One region of the Pseudorhizobium marinum genome, then DNA from elsewhere that is predicted to be linked to it. Evidence: riboswitches for the same ligand, from Rfam matches in the RefSeq annotation. Region 1 holds a riboswitch; the other holds the start of a gene.
What was found. Region 1 has a riboswitch for cobalamin ahead of EO99_RS0123770 (DUF1636 family protein). Riboswitches for the same ligand answer to the same signal wherever they lie in the genome.

Region 1 (7,419 bases):
CGCCAGTTCCTCGGCGCCATACTGCCAGCGGTCGTAGCCGCCGAGGATCCGCACCAGGATCAGCTTCGCCTGCGAGGCCGTCTTCTCCAGCCAGAGGTCCACCGACATCGGATGCCGGAGGTCGCTGAGGTTGGCCGTCGCCAGGGAGAGAGTACCGTCTATCGGCCAGCCGGCGGCGATGCCGTTCAGATCGCTGCCGGAAAAGGACAAAACCACCACATCAGCCGGCGCCTGGTTCAGGTCGACCGGCTCGATGAGGTCGTCGAGAGACGACGATGTGGTGGCCAGAATATGCATGCCGTTGCAGAGCCTTAAGCGGCCAGCATCCTTTCTATCGCGTCGCGATCAAGTCCCTTTTCCCCAATCACGACAAGGCGGCTCTGGCGGGTCTCGCCGGGTGCCCAGGCACGGTCGAAGTAGTGGTTGACGCGCGACCCTACCGCCTGGACCTGCAGGCGCATCGGCTTGTTCGCGACGTCCACGAAGCCCTTTATGCGCAGCACGTTCTCGGCTTCGGCCGTGGCGGAAATCCGCTGCGCCAGTTCGTCGGCATCGCTGACGGCCGGCAGGTCGATGACGAAGCTGTCGAAATCGTCGTGGTCGTGGTCGAGCTCGTCGTCGTGATGGGTCTTGCGGTTCTCGATATCGTCCTCGACCGCAAGGCCGAGCCCGATCAACACGGCCGGGTCGACCTGGCCGTTCGCCGCAGCGATGATCTTTACCGCCCGCGGCAGATGGGCCGAAATCCGTTCCCTGGCGAGCGCCAGGCCGTCGGCGTCGATGAGGTCGGTCTTGGTCAGCACGATCATGTCGGCGCAGGCGATCTGGTCGTCGAACACTTCCTCGACCGGATCGTCGTGGTCGATGCTGTCGTCGGACAGGCGCTGCGCCTCCAGGGCCGCATGGTCGTGGGCCACCCGGCCTTCGGCAAGCGCGAGGCCGTCGACCACCGCAATGACGGCATCAACCGTGACCCGCGCCTTGACGGCGGGCCACTGGAAGGCCTGCACGAGGGGCTTGGGCAGCGCCAGACCCGAGGTCTCGATCAGGATGTGGTCGACGCGCGGCTCGCGTGCCAGGATCTGGTCGATCGCGGGCACAAAGTCGTCGGCGACGGTGCAGCAGATGCAGCCGTTGGCGAGCTCGATGATGTTGTCGTCCGGGCAGCTCTCGATGCCGCAGCCCTTCAGGACCTCGCCGTCGATGCCGACATCGCCGAACTCGTTGACGATGATCGCCAGCCGCTTGCCGTCGAGATTCTCGATGAGGTTGCGGATCAGCGTCGTCTTGCCGGCGCCCAGGAAGCCTGTGACGACGGTGCAGGGGATGCGGTCGAAGGTGACGCTCATGTGGGCATGTCCTCGTGGTGGTTGAAGGGGGGAATGCGGGCGGACATGCCGTTGCCGCGAAGGCAGGTCGGACGTCCGCGCAGGGGCAGGAAGCCGCGCTCGTCCTCGGCCAGCATCATGGCGCCGGTGACGATGTCGGGCACGTTCTCCAGCGCGAGATGGCCGAAGACATAGGACCAGCCGCTGCGATGGGAAAAGGCCGCACTCGGGCTCTTCTGGCAGTTGGCAAGGCAGGTGACGGGCTTGACGGCGAGCGGCAGGTCGGCCGTCGCGTCGCGCAGCGCCTCGATCAGCGCCACGCCGGGGCGCAGTTCGGAATCGGTCGCGCAGCGGCAGTTTGTGCACACGAAGATCGTGACGTCGGTGTCTCTGATGGCGGGGTCGTCACTCAAGGCCGCGTTCCAACTCGATCGATATGGGGCGCGCGACGGACTGCCGCTGGCAGCCTCGCCTTGGTGATCCAGGGCTTCCTCCGGAGCACCCCGCCCGGAAAAGCATAGACATGGCGACGGCAGGTCTCCTGGCTCGCGGGTCGTCGCTTGCTGCCCACCTTCCCGGGATCACCCCAGTGGCTTTTTGGCAGAAGCTCTCCGCTTACAGTTGCGGGGGCAGCCGCGGCATTGACCCGTTGCCGGATCGCACCGCATTCCCTTTTCGTCTTCTCCGTTGCCGGAAAAGAACCGTCAGGCTTTCAGTAAGCCCGGTCGCCGGTTCGTGTCAATGCGTCGCAAAGACGATTGCCGCTCGGAGCTTTTGGGTTATAGTGACCCGTCGTCGGTGCCCGAAAGGGACCAGAGGGAATGCGGTGAGACGGGTTCGTCAACTCCGCGGCTGCCCCCGCAACTGTGAGCGGAGAGCTTGATCCCATCATGCCACTGGAGCGATCCGGGAAGGCGGGAGAGAGCGTCTGATCCGCGAGCCAGGAGACCTGCCGGCGGCCATGTGAAAACGAATGCCCTCGGGTGGAGGGTGAAAGGACAGACATAATGACGACCAAGACGGCAGCCGGCGCAATCGGCATTTCCGCCTCCAAGATCATCCCCCTCAGCATGACAGCGATGCTCGGCCTCTTCTTCGTCGGCTTCGTCGGCTTCTCCCACATGGAAGTCGTGCACAACGCGGCGCACGACTCGCGCCATTCGCTCGCGTTTCCCTGCCACTGAGGAATTCTGACATGTCGTTGTTTCGCAACATCGTCCTCGCGGCGGTGATCGCCGGACTGTTGTCCGGGCTCATGCTCACCGTGATGCAGAGCTTTGCCACCGTTCCGCTGATTGTCCAGGCCGAAACCTTCGAGGGTGCCGGTGCCGAAGCGGGTCATTCCCATGACGCGGCCGCTCCCGCGGACCATCACGATGATGCCGAAGCCTGGATGCCGGCCGACGGCGCCGAGCGCTTCCTCTATACCGCTGCCGCCAACATGCTGGCCGGGATCGGCTTTGCCCTCCTTCTCGTGACCGCCGCCGAAGCGCTGGGCGGTCTGAAGGACTGGCGCGGCGGCCTGATGTTCGGCCTTGCCGGCTTCCTCGCCTTCAGCCTGGCGCCCGGCCTCGGCCTGCCGCCCGAGCTTCCCGGCATGCCGGCCGCAGAACTCGGTGCGCGGCAGCTGTGGTGGGTCGCGACCGCCGGCTGCACGGCCGTCGCGCTCGGTCTCCTCGCCTATACCCGCACCCCGGTTCTCGCCGTCGTTGCGGTCGTCCTGCTTGTCTTGCCGCATATTCTCGGCGCGCCGCATCCGGCAAGCTACGAGACGGCGGTGCCGGCGGAGCTGCATGCCCGCTTCGTGGCCGCGGTGCTTGCCACCAGCCTCGTCTTCTGGGCGCTGCTTGGTGCTGTGTCCGGTTTGGTCCGGGCAAGGCTTCGCGGCGGCGAAGAGGTCTATTCGACTGGCACTGCAGAGCCTGTCCGGTGAAGGATATTACCGATCAGGCCGAGGAGCGCCACCGCGCCAAGATGGCCAACCGCAAGGCGGTGCAGGATGCGGAGGTGGCCGAGAAGACCGTCGAAAAGGGTCTTCTCATGGTCCACACCGGCTCCGGCAAGGGCAAGTCGACGGCAGCCTTTGGGCTGGCGCTGCGCATGCTTGGGCATAACCGCCGCGTCGGGATCGTGCAGTTCATCAAGGGCGGCTGGTCGACCGGCGAGCAGCCGGCGCTCGCCGTCTTCGGCGATCGCGTCGTCTGGCACACCATGGGCGAAGGCTTCACCTGGGAAACCCAGGATCTGAAGCGCGATATCGCCGCCGCCGAGCGCGCCTGGGAGAAGGCGCTGGAACTGATGGCGGACGAGACGATCGGGCTCGTGGTTCTCGACGAGCTCAACATCGCGCTTCGCTACGAGTACCTCGACCTCGACAAGGTTGTTGGCGAGCTGCAGGCCCGCCGGCCGGACCTGCACGTGGTCGTCACCGGCCGCAACGCCAAGCCGGCCCTTATCGACGCCGCCGACCTGGTCACCGAGATGACGCTCGTAAAACACCACTTCAAGGCCGGCGTGAAGGCCCAGTCCGGCATCGAGTTCTAGATCATGGCAGCCCGGTCCCTCATGTTCCAGGGCACGGGATCGGACGTCGGCAAGTCGCTTGTCGTCGCCGCCCTGGCGCGCGCCTTCACCCTGCGCGGCCTGAAGGTCCTGCCGTTCAAGCCGCAGAACATGTCCAACAATGCCGCGGTCACCGCAGACGGCGGCGAAATCGGCCGGGCCCAGGCGCTGCAGGCGCGCGCCGCCGGTGCGCCCTTGAGCGTCCACATGAACCCGGTGCTGCTGAAGCCGCAAAGCGAGGTCGGTGCGCAGGTGGTGGTGCAGGGGCGGGTCTTCGGCAACGCCAGGGCCGCCGAGTACCAGGGCCTGAAGCCGCAGCTGATGCCGCGGGTGCTGGAGAGTTTTGGCCTTCTCAAGGGGCAGGCCGATCTGGTGCTGGTCGAAGGCGCGGGCAGTGCCTCGGAGGTCAATCTGCGCCAGAACGACATCGCCAACATGGGGTTTGCGCGCGCCGCCGACGTGCCGGTGGTGCTGATCGGCGATATCGACCGCGGCGGCGTCATCGCCAGCCTCGCGGGCACGAAGCTCGTCCTCGATCCGGAGGATGCGGCGATGATCCGGGGCTTCATCGTCAACCGGTTCAGGGGCGATCCCGCGCTCTTCGATGACGGAATGCGGATCATCGCGACGCTCACTGGCTGGCAGACGATCGGGCTTCTGCCGTTTTTCCGAGAGGCGGTCCGGCTGCCGGCGGAGGACGCGCTGGGGCTGAGCGACAAGATCGAGCGCAAGGCCGGCGCCCGGCTGCGCATCGCGGTGCCGGTCCTGCCGCATATCTCCAATTTCGACGACCTCGACCCGCTGGCGGCGGAGCCCGACGTCGACCTGATCCGGGTGCGTCCGGGCGAGGTCATTCCGGGCGATTGCGACCTCGTCCTGCTGGTCGGCTCGAAGGCGACGATCTCCGACCTTCAGGTGCTGAAGGAGAGCGGGCTCGACGTCGACATCGCCGCGCATGTGCGCCGCGGTGGGCGGGTGCTCGGTCTTTGCGGCGGCTACCAGATGCTTGGCAAAACGCTTGCCGATTCCGAAGGTCTCGAGGGGCAGCCGGGGACGTTTGCCGGACTGGGACTGCTCGACGTCGACACCGTGCTGTCCGGCGACAAGCGGCTGGAAGCCGTCTCGGGCGAGAGCTTCGACGGCGAGCCGCTGAGCGGCTATGAAATGCACATCGGTCGCACCGGCGGACCCGATTGCGCCCGTCCGTTCGCGACCGTGTCCGGTGCGGCGGAGGGCGCCATCTCGGCGAGCGGACAGGTGGTCGGCACCTATCTTCACGGCCTCTTCGGCAATAATCGCCAGCGCGGTGCCTGGCTGCAGAGGCTGGGCGGCGCGCCGTCGGATCTCGATTACGAGGCGGATGTGGATGCCGTGCTCGACCGTCTGGCCGCGCATGTGGAGCGGCACCTCGATCTCGACGGATTGCTTAGAATTGCCAGATAGCCAGCGCCGCCAGGCCGAAAAGGCCGATCAGCAGGGCGTCGGCGATGCGCGCCAGCGTCAGCGCCCGGCGGATGTCGGCAGCCGTCAGTTCGGCGCGTCCTCCCGACCCCATGAACCGCGCCTGGATCATCTCTCCGCCGTAGCTGCGCGGACCGGCAAGCGCGATGCCGAGCGCACCCGCCATGGCCGCCTCCGGCCAGCCCGCGTTCGGCGACCGGTGATGCTGCGCATCGCGGCGGATGGCGGCGATGGCAGCTTTCGGCGAGGCGCCGGGAAGAAGGCAGGCGGCGGCCACGAACAGAGCGCCGCTCAGGCGCGAGGCCGGCAGGTTGATCAGGTCGTCGAACCGGGCGGCCGCCCAGCCGAAGGCTTCGTGACGGGCAGAGCGATGGCCGATCATGCTGTCGGCGGTATTGGAAGCCTTGTAGGCGGCGCCACCGCCAAGCCCGGCCGCCCCCAGCCAGAAGGCAGGCGCGACGATGCCGTCGGAGAAATTCTCCGCCAGGCTTTCGACCGCCGCCCGGCAGACGCCCGCCTCGTCCAGCTGCTCCGGATCGCGGCCGACGATCATCGAGACCGCCTTGCGGCCGGCCTCCAGCCCGCCGGTCTCCAGTGCTGCGGCGACGGCCTCGACATGGCTTTCCAGGCTCTTCTGCGCCGGCAGCATGGCGGCGATCAGCACCAGCACGAGGAAGCCGCTCTGGCTTCCGGCAAGAAGACGCTCAATGATAAACGAGATGGCGACAGTCACGCCGATGAGGACCACGAGCGCGGCGCTGCCCCAGGCCTTGCGGCGCGCAAAGCTCTGGCTCTCGCGGTTCCAGCTCCGGTCGAGACGCGAGATCAGGGCGCCGATCCAGGTGACGGGATGACCGATCAGGCGGTAGAGCCATTGCGGATAGCCAATCAGGCGTTCGGTCAGCAGGGCGAGGAAGGCAAGAAGGAGGTACATGCGGCGTATGGCATCTGGAGCTGACGGGACGATCCAGCATGGGGGCAATCTGGCACGGGCGCGGCTGCAGTTCCCGCATGCGCCCGAGCCGTGGATCGATCTCTCCACCGGCATCAATCCCTATTCGTATCCACATTCCGCCGTGCCAGCCAATGCTTTCTCGCGGCTGCCGGAGCCCGCCCTTGCCGAGCGGCTCAAGTCGCTGGCCGCGCAGGCCTATGGCGCGCCCTCTGCGGCGCATGTCGTCGCGGCACCCGGCACGCAGATCCTGCTGCCGATGATCGCGGCGCTGCCCAAGGTCCAGGCCCGTGCCGCCGTGTTGTCGCCGACCTATGCGGAACATGCCCGTGCGGCCCGGCTGACCGGTTATGACGTGACGGAGACCGAGGACTTCGGCGGCCTTAGCGCCGCCGACCTTGCCGTCGTGGTCAATCCGAACAATCCGACGGGACGCGCCATCCCCCGCAGCGACCTGCTCGCGCTCGCCGCGCAGATGCGCTCGAAGGGTGGCCTGCTGGTCGTCGACGAGGCCTTCCACGATGTTTCGGAGACCGAAAGCGTTGCGGATGCCGTGGCGGACGGCGGTCTCCTCGTGCTGCGCTCCTTCGGCAAGTTCTACGGCATGGCCGGCGTCCGGCTGGGATTTGCCATTGCTGGCGCGGACGTGGCGGCGCGGCTGGACGGGCAGCTGGGACCATGGTCCGTGTCCGGCCCGGCGCTGCATGTCGCTCTGGAGGCGCTGGCGGACCGGGACTGGCGGCAGGCCATGCAGCAGACGCTGCGGCGGCAGGCAGCGCGCCTTGATGCGCTGTTGAACGAAGGTGCCATCCCCGTCGTCGGCGGCACCGCGCTCTTCCGCTATGTCCGCCACGAGCGGGCGGCGGCACTCCATGCGGCGCTCGGAGAGGCCGGCATTCTGGTCCGGCGTTTCGAGGAGCGCCCCGATGTTCTGCGGTTCGGCCTGCCGGGCGATCACGAGTGGGCGCGTCTGGAAGCGGCCCTGAGGGCGCTTACGCTTTAGGGGCGACGGAAAAACGATCCCGCCAGGCCGGCTGGGCACCGGCATGGGGCAGAGCCGTCGCCTCGTAGACGCCGCGCGCCACGGCCCGTGCCGTCACCAGTGCGGCCAAATGA
Region 2 (7,419 bases), on a different contig from region 1:
GCGCCGAAAGATAGACATCCGGCCAGCGCACGCCGCTCAGCGATCCGAGCAGCCAGAACAGCACGCCGCGGGCCTGTTCGGCATTGGCGGAGGTGGTGACGATATAGGAGGTCAGGGCACTGAAGAGCTGCGATCCGGCAACGCCGCAGAGAATGACGCGCTCGCTGGTGCCGCCGACGCCCGCCGCCAGGATGCCGACCAGCAGGAAGGCGATGGCCGCACCGATGAAGGCGCCGCCGGAGAGGCTGAGCACGCCATAGCCGAACCCGAGGATAGTAACGCAGACGGCGCCGGTGGAGGCGCCGGCGGAGATGCCGAGCACATAGGGTTCGGCCAGGGGATTGCGCAGCAGCGCCTGCAGCACCGCGCCGCAGAGCGCCAGCGAGGCGCCGGCGCTGGCGGCGACCAGCGCGCGGCTGAGGCGATAGTCCCAGATGATGCCCTGGTGGATGCGGCTGAGTTCGAAGTCGGCGGCAAAGAGCCGGTTGGCGACGGCCTTTGCGGTGGTGGCGAGCGGAATGGCGATCTCGCCGATCGACACGGCGAGGCTCACCATCAGGGCAAGAAGCAGGAGGCCGACCGCGGCAAGCGCAACAAGCGCCCACCGCGGCGAACGCGCGGGAAAGGCCAGACTCACGGGGAAAGACCGAAGGTCTTGATGCCGTTCGCAAGGATCTCGATGCCGTCGATCGTGCGGATGGTGGGGTTCATCGCCTGCGCGTCCATCAGGACGAAGCGCCGGTTCCTCACGGCGTCGAGCTCCCGGGTGACGGGATCGTTCTCCAGGAAATCGATCTTCACCTGCGGATCGTCGGCGGCATAGCGGCGGCGATCCATGGTGGCGATGACGATGACGGCGGGATTTGCGTCCGCGATGGTCTCCCAGCCGACGAGCGGCCATTCTTCCTGCGTGTCGACGACATTGCCGGCACCCAGCGTCCCGAGGATATAGGCGGGCGCCCCGTTCCTGCCGGCAATGAAGGCGTCGCCGTCGACTTCCTTGCTGGAGAACCAGAAGACGACGGGCAGGTTCTTGCCGGAGGCGCCGGCGACCGAGGCCCTGGCTGCGGCTTCCCGCTGCTTCAGATCGGCAATCAGGGCGTCGCCGCGTTCCGTCACGTCGAAGATCTCGGCGAGCTCGGCAATCTGCTGGTAGACCAGATCCATGGTGAAGAGTTGTCCGCGAACGCCATCGCCGCCGTTGGTATTGATCTTGGCGACGCAGTCGGCGGGCGCGACATAGGTGTCGATGCCCAGTTGCGCAAACTGCTCGCGCTTGCCGACCGAGCCCTGCGCGCCGACGTGCCATTCGAATTCGGCCGCGACCAGATCCGGCTCCCGCCCGACGACGGATTCAAAGCTCGGATCATTGTCGGCAAGCCGTTGGATGCCGCGATTGATCTCCGCATATTGCGGCAGTACCGGGCCGACCCAGACGGAGGTTCCGGCGATCTTTTCGGCCAGATCAAGGGACAAGAGGATTTCGGTCATCCCCTGACCGATCGAGACGATCCGCGAAGGCGCCTTGTCGAAGGTGATCTCGCGGCCGCAGTTGGCGATCGTCAAGGGATAGGAGGTGGCGGCGAGGACCGGCGTGGCAAGGCCGATCAGGCCAAGCGAAAGCGTGAGGCTGGCAACAAGCTTGTGCATGAACTATCTCGATCAGAGGAAAGGCGGCAAATGCCGTGGGTTCAGACGGCATCGGCGGCGTGGCCGCCGGCGGGAAACCGGTCGAGACGGAGGGGTGCCGTGGGGCAAAGGTGCAGGTCGGTCATATCTGTTCCCTTGCCGGGCATCCCCGCCCGGCTGACTGAGTGGTGTTCGATGGCAGGTCTCCTGGCTCACGGATATGCGCCCTTCATCTGCCTTCCCGGGATAACCCAGTGGCATGGCGCCTTGCGACGCCCGAGGATGAGTGGCAATCCGCTCACAGTTGCGGGGGCAGCCACGGTCTCGGCACCCTTGCGGGAGGCCTCACCGTGTTCCCTATTAATCCCCTTCGAGTCACCGTCGGGGAACCATCGGGGCCAGCTAAACGCCAAGCCGACGTGACGTCAAGGTCGGCAGCGGCGGCTCGCAGGCCTGTCGGGAACAGGGATGATCCTTCATCAGGAAGTCTCCATAAGTTATGTAATAACGTTACTTATAGCCGGCCGATCGCGGGTTGTCCAGATGCCGTCTCGACTGAAGGCCCTCCGCCTTGCCCTGACGCGCGAACAGGCCCAGTCGAGCGCCAGCATGACGGTCAGCGACAGGCTGCCATGGCACTGACCGAAGCCCGATCTCCGATCATGCGACGGAGCATCTTCATCAAGGCTGAGTGGCGCAGCATTGCCGGATTGTCACCCCGGATGATCTGGGGACTTACCATCCGCCCCGGCAGCCTGTCCCGGCGTGAACTCCGGCGATCGCCGCTCCGCTGACGGCTGCTTCGGCGGTGCTTGCGGCAGCGGCCGCAGATCCCTGTAACGGCTCTTTAAATCCTTAAAATCGGCTCCCATATCTGCATCGACGCCGGAATTTTTTACGGCAGACGGGCTCGCCTTTTGAGGGAGCTCAATCTCAATCATCGATCCGTGCCGTATGAAGGGCGGAACGATCCGTGGAGGTTTGACATGAACATCGAAAAATACTCGGAACGGGTGCGCGGCTTCCTGCAGTCGGCCCAGAGCAAGGCGCTGTCGGACGGTCACCAGCAGTTCACGCCGGAGCATGTGCTGAAGGTGCTGCTCGACGACGACCAGGGCATGGCCGCGGCACTGATTGCGCGCGCCGGCGGGGACGCCAAGGCCGCTCGCATCGCCAATGACGCTGCACTTGCCAAACTGCCCAAGGTGTCCGGCGGCGAGGGACAGATCTATCTGTCGCAGCCGCTCGCAAAAGTCTTTTCCACCGCCGAAGAGGCGGCCAAGAAGGCGGGCGACAGCTTCGTTACCGTCGAGCGGCTTCTCCTGGCGCTGACGATCGAAAGCAGCGCTTCGACGGCGGCGACGCTGAAGAAGGCCGGGCTGACGGCGAACGCCCTCAACCAGGCGATCAACGACCTGCGCAAGGGCCGCACGGCCGACAGCGCCAATGCCGAGCAGGGTTTCGACGCGCTGAAGAAATATGCCCGCGATCTGACGGCAGAAGCCCGCGAGGGCCGGCTCGATCCGGTGATCGGCCGTGACGACGAGATCCGCCGGACGATCCAGGTGCTGTCGCGCCGCACCAAGAACAATCCGGTGCTGATCGGCGAGCCCGGCGTCGGCAAGACGGCGATTGCCGAAGGCCTGGCGCTGCGCATCGTCAACGGCGACGTGCCGGAGAGCCTGAAGGACAAGCGGCTGATGGCGCTCGACATGGGCTCGCTGATCGCCGGTGCGAAGTACCGCGGCGAGTTCGAGGAGCGGCTGAAGGCGGTGCTGAACGAGGTCCAGTCGGAAAACGGCGAGATCATCCTGTTCATCGATGAGATGCATACGCTCGTCGGGGCCGGCAAGGCGGACGGCGCGATGGATGCGTCCAACCTCCTGAAGCCGGCGCTCGCCCGCGGCGAACTGCATTGCGTCGGCGCCACCACGCTCGACGAATACCGCAAGCACGTGGAGAAGGATGCAGCCCTTGCCCGCCGGTTCCAGCCGGTCATGGTCAACGAGCCGACGGTCGAGGACACCATCTCGATCCTGCGCGGCCTGAAGGAAAAATACGAGCAGCACCACAAGGTGCGGATCTCCGATTCCGCGCTGGTGGCGGCCGCGACCCTCTCGCACCGCTATATCACCGACCGCTTCCTGCCCGACAAGGCGATCGACCTGATGGACGAGGCGGCGTCGCGGCTGAGAATGCAGGTGGATTCCAAGCCCGAGGAGCTCGACGAGCTCGACCGGCGGATCATGCAGCTGAAGATCGAGCGCGAAGCGCTGAAGAAGGAAACCGACGTTGCCTCGGCCGACCGGCTGAACCGGCTGGAGACTGAACTCGCCTCGCTTGAGGAAGAAGCCGGTGCGCTGACGGCCCGCTGGCAGGCGGAAAAGCAGAAGCTCGGGCTTGCCGCCGATCTGAAGGGGCGGCTCGACGAGGCCCGCAACGAACTGGCGATCGCGCAGCGCAAGGGCGAGTTCCAGCGCGCCGGCGAGCTGGCCTATGGGGTCATCCCGGGCCTGGAGAAGGAGCTTGCCGCGGCCGAAGCCCAGGACACGAGCGTCAATGCCATGGTGCAGGAGGTCGTCACGCCGGACAATATCGCCCATATCGTGTCCCGCTGGACCGGCATTCCGGTCGACCGGATGCTGGAGGGCGAACGTGACAAGCTGCTGCGGATGGAAGACGAACTGGCCAAATCCGTGGTCGGCCAGGGCGATGCCGTCCAGGCGGTGTCGCGGGCCGTGCGCCGGTCGCGGGCCGGCCTGCAGGATCCGAACCGGCCGATCGGCTCGTTCATCTTCCTCGGGCCGACCGGTGTCGGCAAGACGGAGCTGACGAAGTCGCTCGCCCGCTTCCTGTTCGACGACGAGACCGCCATGGTGCGCCTCGACATGTCGGAATACATGGAGAAGCATTCGGTCGCCCGGCTGATCGGTGCGCCTCCCGGCTATGTCGGCTACGAGGAAGGCGGCGCGCTGACGGAAGCGGTGCGGCGCAAGCCCTATCAGGTGGTCCTCTTCGACGAGATCGAGAAGGCGCATCCGGATGTCTTAACCGTGCTCCTGCAGGTGCTCGACGACGGGCGGCTGACGGACGGCCAGGGCCGGACGGTGGATTTCAAGAACACCATCATCATCATGACCTCCAACCTCGGGGCGGACTATCTGACCGCACTGGGTGAGAACGAGGATGTGGACAGCGTCCGCGAGCAGGTGATGGATGTGGTCAAGGCCTCCTTCCGCCCGGAATTCCTCAACCGCGTCGACGACATCATTCTCTTCCACCGCCTGGCGCGCAACGAAATGGGGACGATCGTCGACATCCAGATGAAGCGGCTGGTGTCCCTGCTGGCCGAGCGCAAGATCGCCATCACGCTCAACCCGGACGCCCGCGAGTGGCTGGCCAACAAGGGCTATGATCCGGTCTATGGGGCGCGGCCGCTGAAGCGGGTGATCCAGAAGTTCGTGCAGGATCCGCTCGCCGAGCAGATCCTGGGCGGGCAGATCCCCGACGAGTCGACGGTGGCGGTCGACGCCGGCACCGATCGCCTGCTCTTCCGCGTCAAGCGGCCAGTCCGCGAAGCGGCGTAAGAAGGTCAGGTCCGCGAAGCGGCGTAAAAGCGGAGGTCCGCCAAGCGGCTTAACCCCGCGCGGCATGAAAAAGCGATGGCGGCCTTCGGGCCGCCATTTCTCGTTCGGGATCAGCCCTGTCGTGGGGTCAGCGGCTGGCGACTTCCGCCGGATCGCCGCCGGTGCCAAGCAGCGCATCAATGCGGCTGCGCTCGTCCTTGAAGCGGGCGAGATCGTCGCCGGCGAGCGACTTGCCGCCGGGAAGACGGATCTTCATGGGATCCACCTTGGTGCCGTTGACGATCAGCTCGTAGTGCAGATGGGCGCCGGTCGAGAGGCCGGTGGAGCCGACATAGCCGATCACCTGGCCCTGGGTCACCTTGGCGCCCGGCTTGACGCCCTTGGCGATGGCGCTCTGGTGGTTGTAGGAGGACTCGTAGCCGTTGGCGTGGCGGATGATGGTCTGGTTGCCGTAGCCGGACGACCAGCCGGCCGATTCGACGGTGCCATTGCCGGACGCGATGATCGGCGTGCCGCGCGAGGCGGCCCAGTCGGTGCCGGTGTGCATGCGCGAGAAGCCGAGGATCGGATGGCGGCGCATGCCGAAGCCCGAGGTCATGCGGCCGTTCGGAACCGGGTTGCGCAGCAGGAACTGGCGGATGCTCTTCCCTTCGCCGTCGAAATAATCGACCGATCCGTCTTCGGGATCCTGGAAGCGGTAGAAGCGGGTGGTGGTGTCGCCGAAATGGGCATTGACGTAGAGCAGTTCCGACTGGTCCGTCGCCTGACCGCTTTCGTCCTGCACGGAGAAGAAGGCCTCGATCTTGTCGGTCGGCTTCAGCTGCGCCTGCAGATCGACGCTGCTGGCGAGCAGCTTGACCAGCAGGCCGGTCATGTCGGTGGTCATGCCGTAGGAGAGGGAGGCCCGGTAGATGCCGTCATAGACGCGCGGCAGGTCGCGGCCGGTCGCCAGCTGCGGCGGCTGTTCGTCGAAGGCGCCGGCGACCGCGTCGAGGGCCGGCGGCTCCTCGGCATCGACGATGCGACCGTGGTCGTTTAGTGCGATCGTCACCTCGTGCTGGCCGCGGCGATAGACCGAGGCGCGCACGACGAGCACCATGTCGCCCTGCTGCAGCACGCCGATGCGCAGCACGTCTCCGGGATAGAGCGTCGGCTCCTTCATCCGGTTGCCGAGATGGCCGGCGATCTCCTCGGCCTTGCCGTCGGGATAGCCGACGTCGGTCAGCGCCGTCCTGACGTCCTTCTCGGTGCGGATCGGAATGACGTCGTCGGCATAGTCGCGCGTCTTCGGCGTTACCGGCTCGGCCGGCGTCACCGTCATGTTCTGCTCGACGATGCGGGCCGTCAGGCCGGCGGTGATGTCGATCTCGTCCTCGTGGGAGGAGAAGCGGCGCGGGTCGACATAATAGAGGGCCGACAGCTGGGTATTGCCGGCGGTCAGGATCGAGCCGTTGCTGCGGACGTTCTCCTCCACCTCGTCGAGCGTCATGGAGGAGGCAAAGGGATAGGCGGCGCCCTTCTTGGGGAAGGGCAGGGCGCGCAGGCTGACCTCGGATTCGACCTCGGAGCCGTAGATCATGCCGGTGCTGCCGGGCGCCGGATCCGGCTCCTCGCTGGAGGCGAAGATCGTCAGCGGATCGAAGGCCGGATAATCCTCCTGCGCCACGTGGTTGGCGGCGAGGTTCATCTTGACGTGCGCGAAGGGCCGGCGGCGGATGACTTCGCGCTGACCCTCCTGGACGACGGTGGAGACCTCCATGACCTTGCGGTCGGTCGGCATGGCGACGATGTTGCCGGCCAGCAGCCGGTTGCCGCGGGTGACGCTGTCGGTGTCTGCGTCGAGCGGCAGGGCAACGGAGGCTTCCGCCGGGATCGCCAGCTGCTGGCGGCCGTCGAGGGCGGCAAACAGGGCAACCCCCATCAGGATCGAGGAGGTGATGCCGGTCAGAAAGGTGCCCGAAAGCCAGCGCAGCGAGATCTCGCGGCGATCCGGTGCGCGCCGGCCATCGGCCAGAAGCGGCGGTTCGTTGCCGAGCGTTCGGATCATGCTGCGGGCGCTGATCATGCCTGTCCTGACGGTCCCCTCATGCTCCTCTGCGCGTGCCCGGAAGTGTGGCGGCGGGAGCTTGGCTGAAACATGTGCCCCTTCTGTCAGCGAGTGTCAAATCGGGGCAGCGATGCGCGCGCTCTATAAGGAGCGCAT

Region 2: it holds a riboswitch for cobalamin, as region 1 does, so the genes downstream of both, EO99_RS0124560 (ABC transporter substrate-binding protein) here and EO99_RS0123770 (DUF1636 family protein) in region 1, are expected to answer to the same signal.

Annotation. Positions count from the first base shown of each region.
Region 1 covers NZ_JMQK01000032.1:10,102-17,520, reverse strand. Annotated here, with positions in the region: gene cobN (cobaltochelatase subunit CobN) at 1-297, opposite strand, end outside; gene cobW (cobalamin biosynthesis protein CobW) at 312-1,349, opposite strand; gene EO99_RS0123770 (DUF1636 family protein) at 1,346-1,741, opposite strand; cobalamin riboswitch at 1,843-2,049, opposite strand; cobalamin riboswitch at 2,108-2,299, shown strand; gene EO99_RS0123765 (CbtB domain-containing protein) at 2,336-2,512, shown strand; gene EO99_RS0123760 (CbtA family protein) at 2,524-3,261, shown strand; gene cobO (cob(I)yrinic acid a,c-diamide adenosyltransferase) at 3,258-3,872, shown strand; gene EO99_RS0123750 (cobyric acid synthase) at 3,876-5,333, shown strand; gene cbiB (adenosylcobinamide-phosphate synthase CbiB) at 5,317-6,285, opposite strand; gene cobD (threonine-phosphate decarboxylase CobD) at 6,293-7,306, shown strand; gene EO99_RS0123735 (P1 family peptidase) at 7,296-7,419, opposite strand, start outside.
Region 2 covers NZ_JMQK01000039.1:10,883-18,301, forward strand. Annotated here, with positions in the region: gene EO99_RS0124555 (FecCD family ABC transporter permease) at 1-637, opposite strand, end outside; gene EO99_RS0124560 (ABC transporter substrate-binding protein) at 634-1,650, opposite strand; cobalamin riboswitch at 1,810-2,038, opposite strand; gene clpB (ATP-dependent chaperone ClpB) at 2,616-5,216, shown strand; gene EO99_RS0124575 (M23 family metallopeptidase) at 5,344-7,281, opposite strand.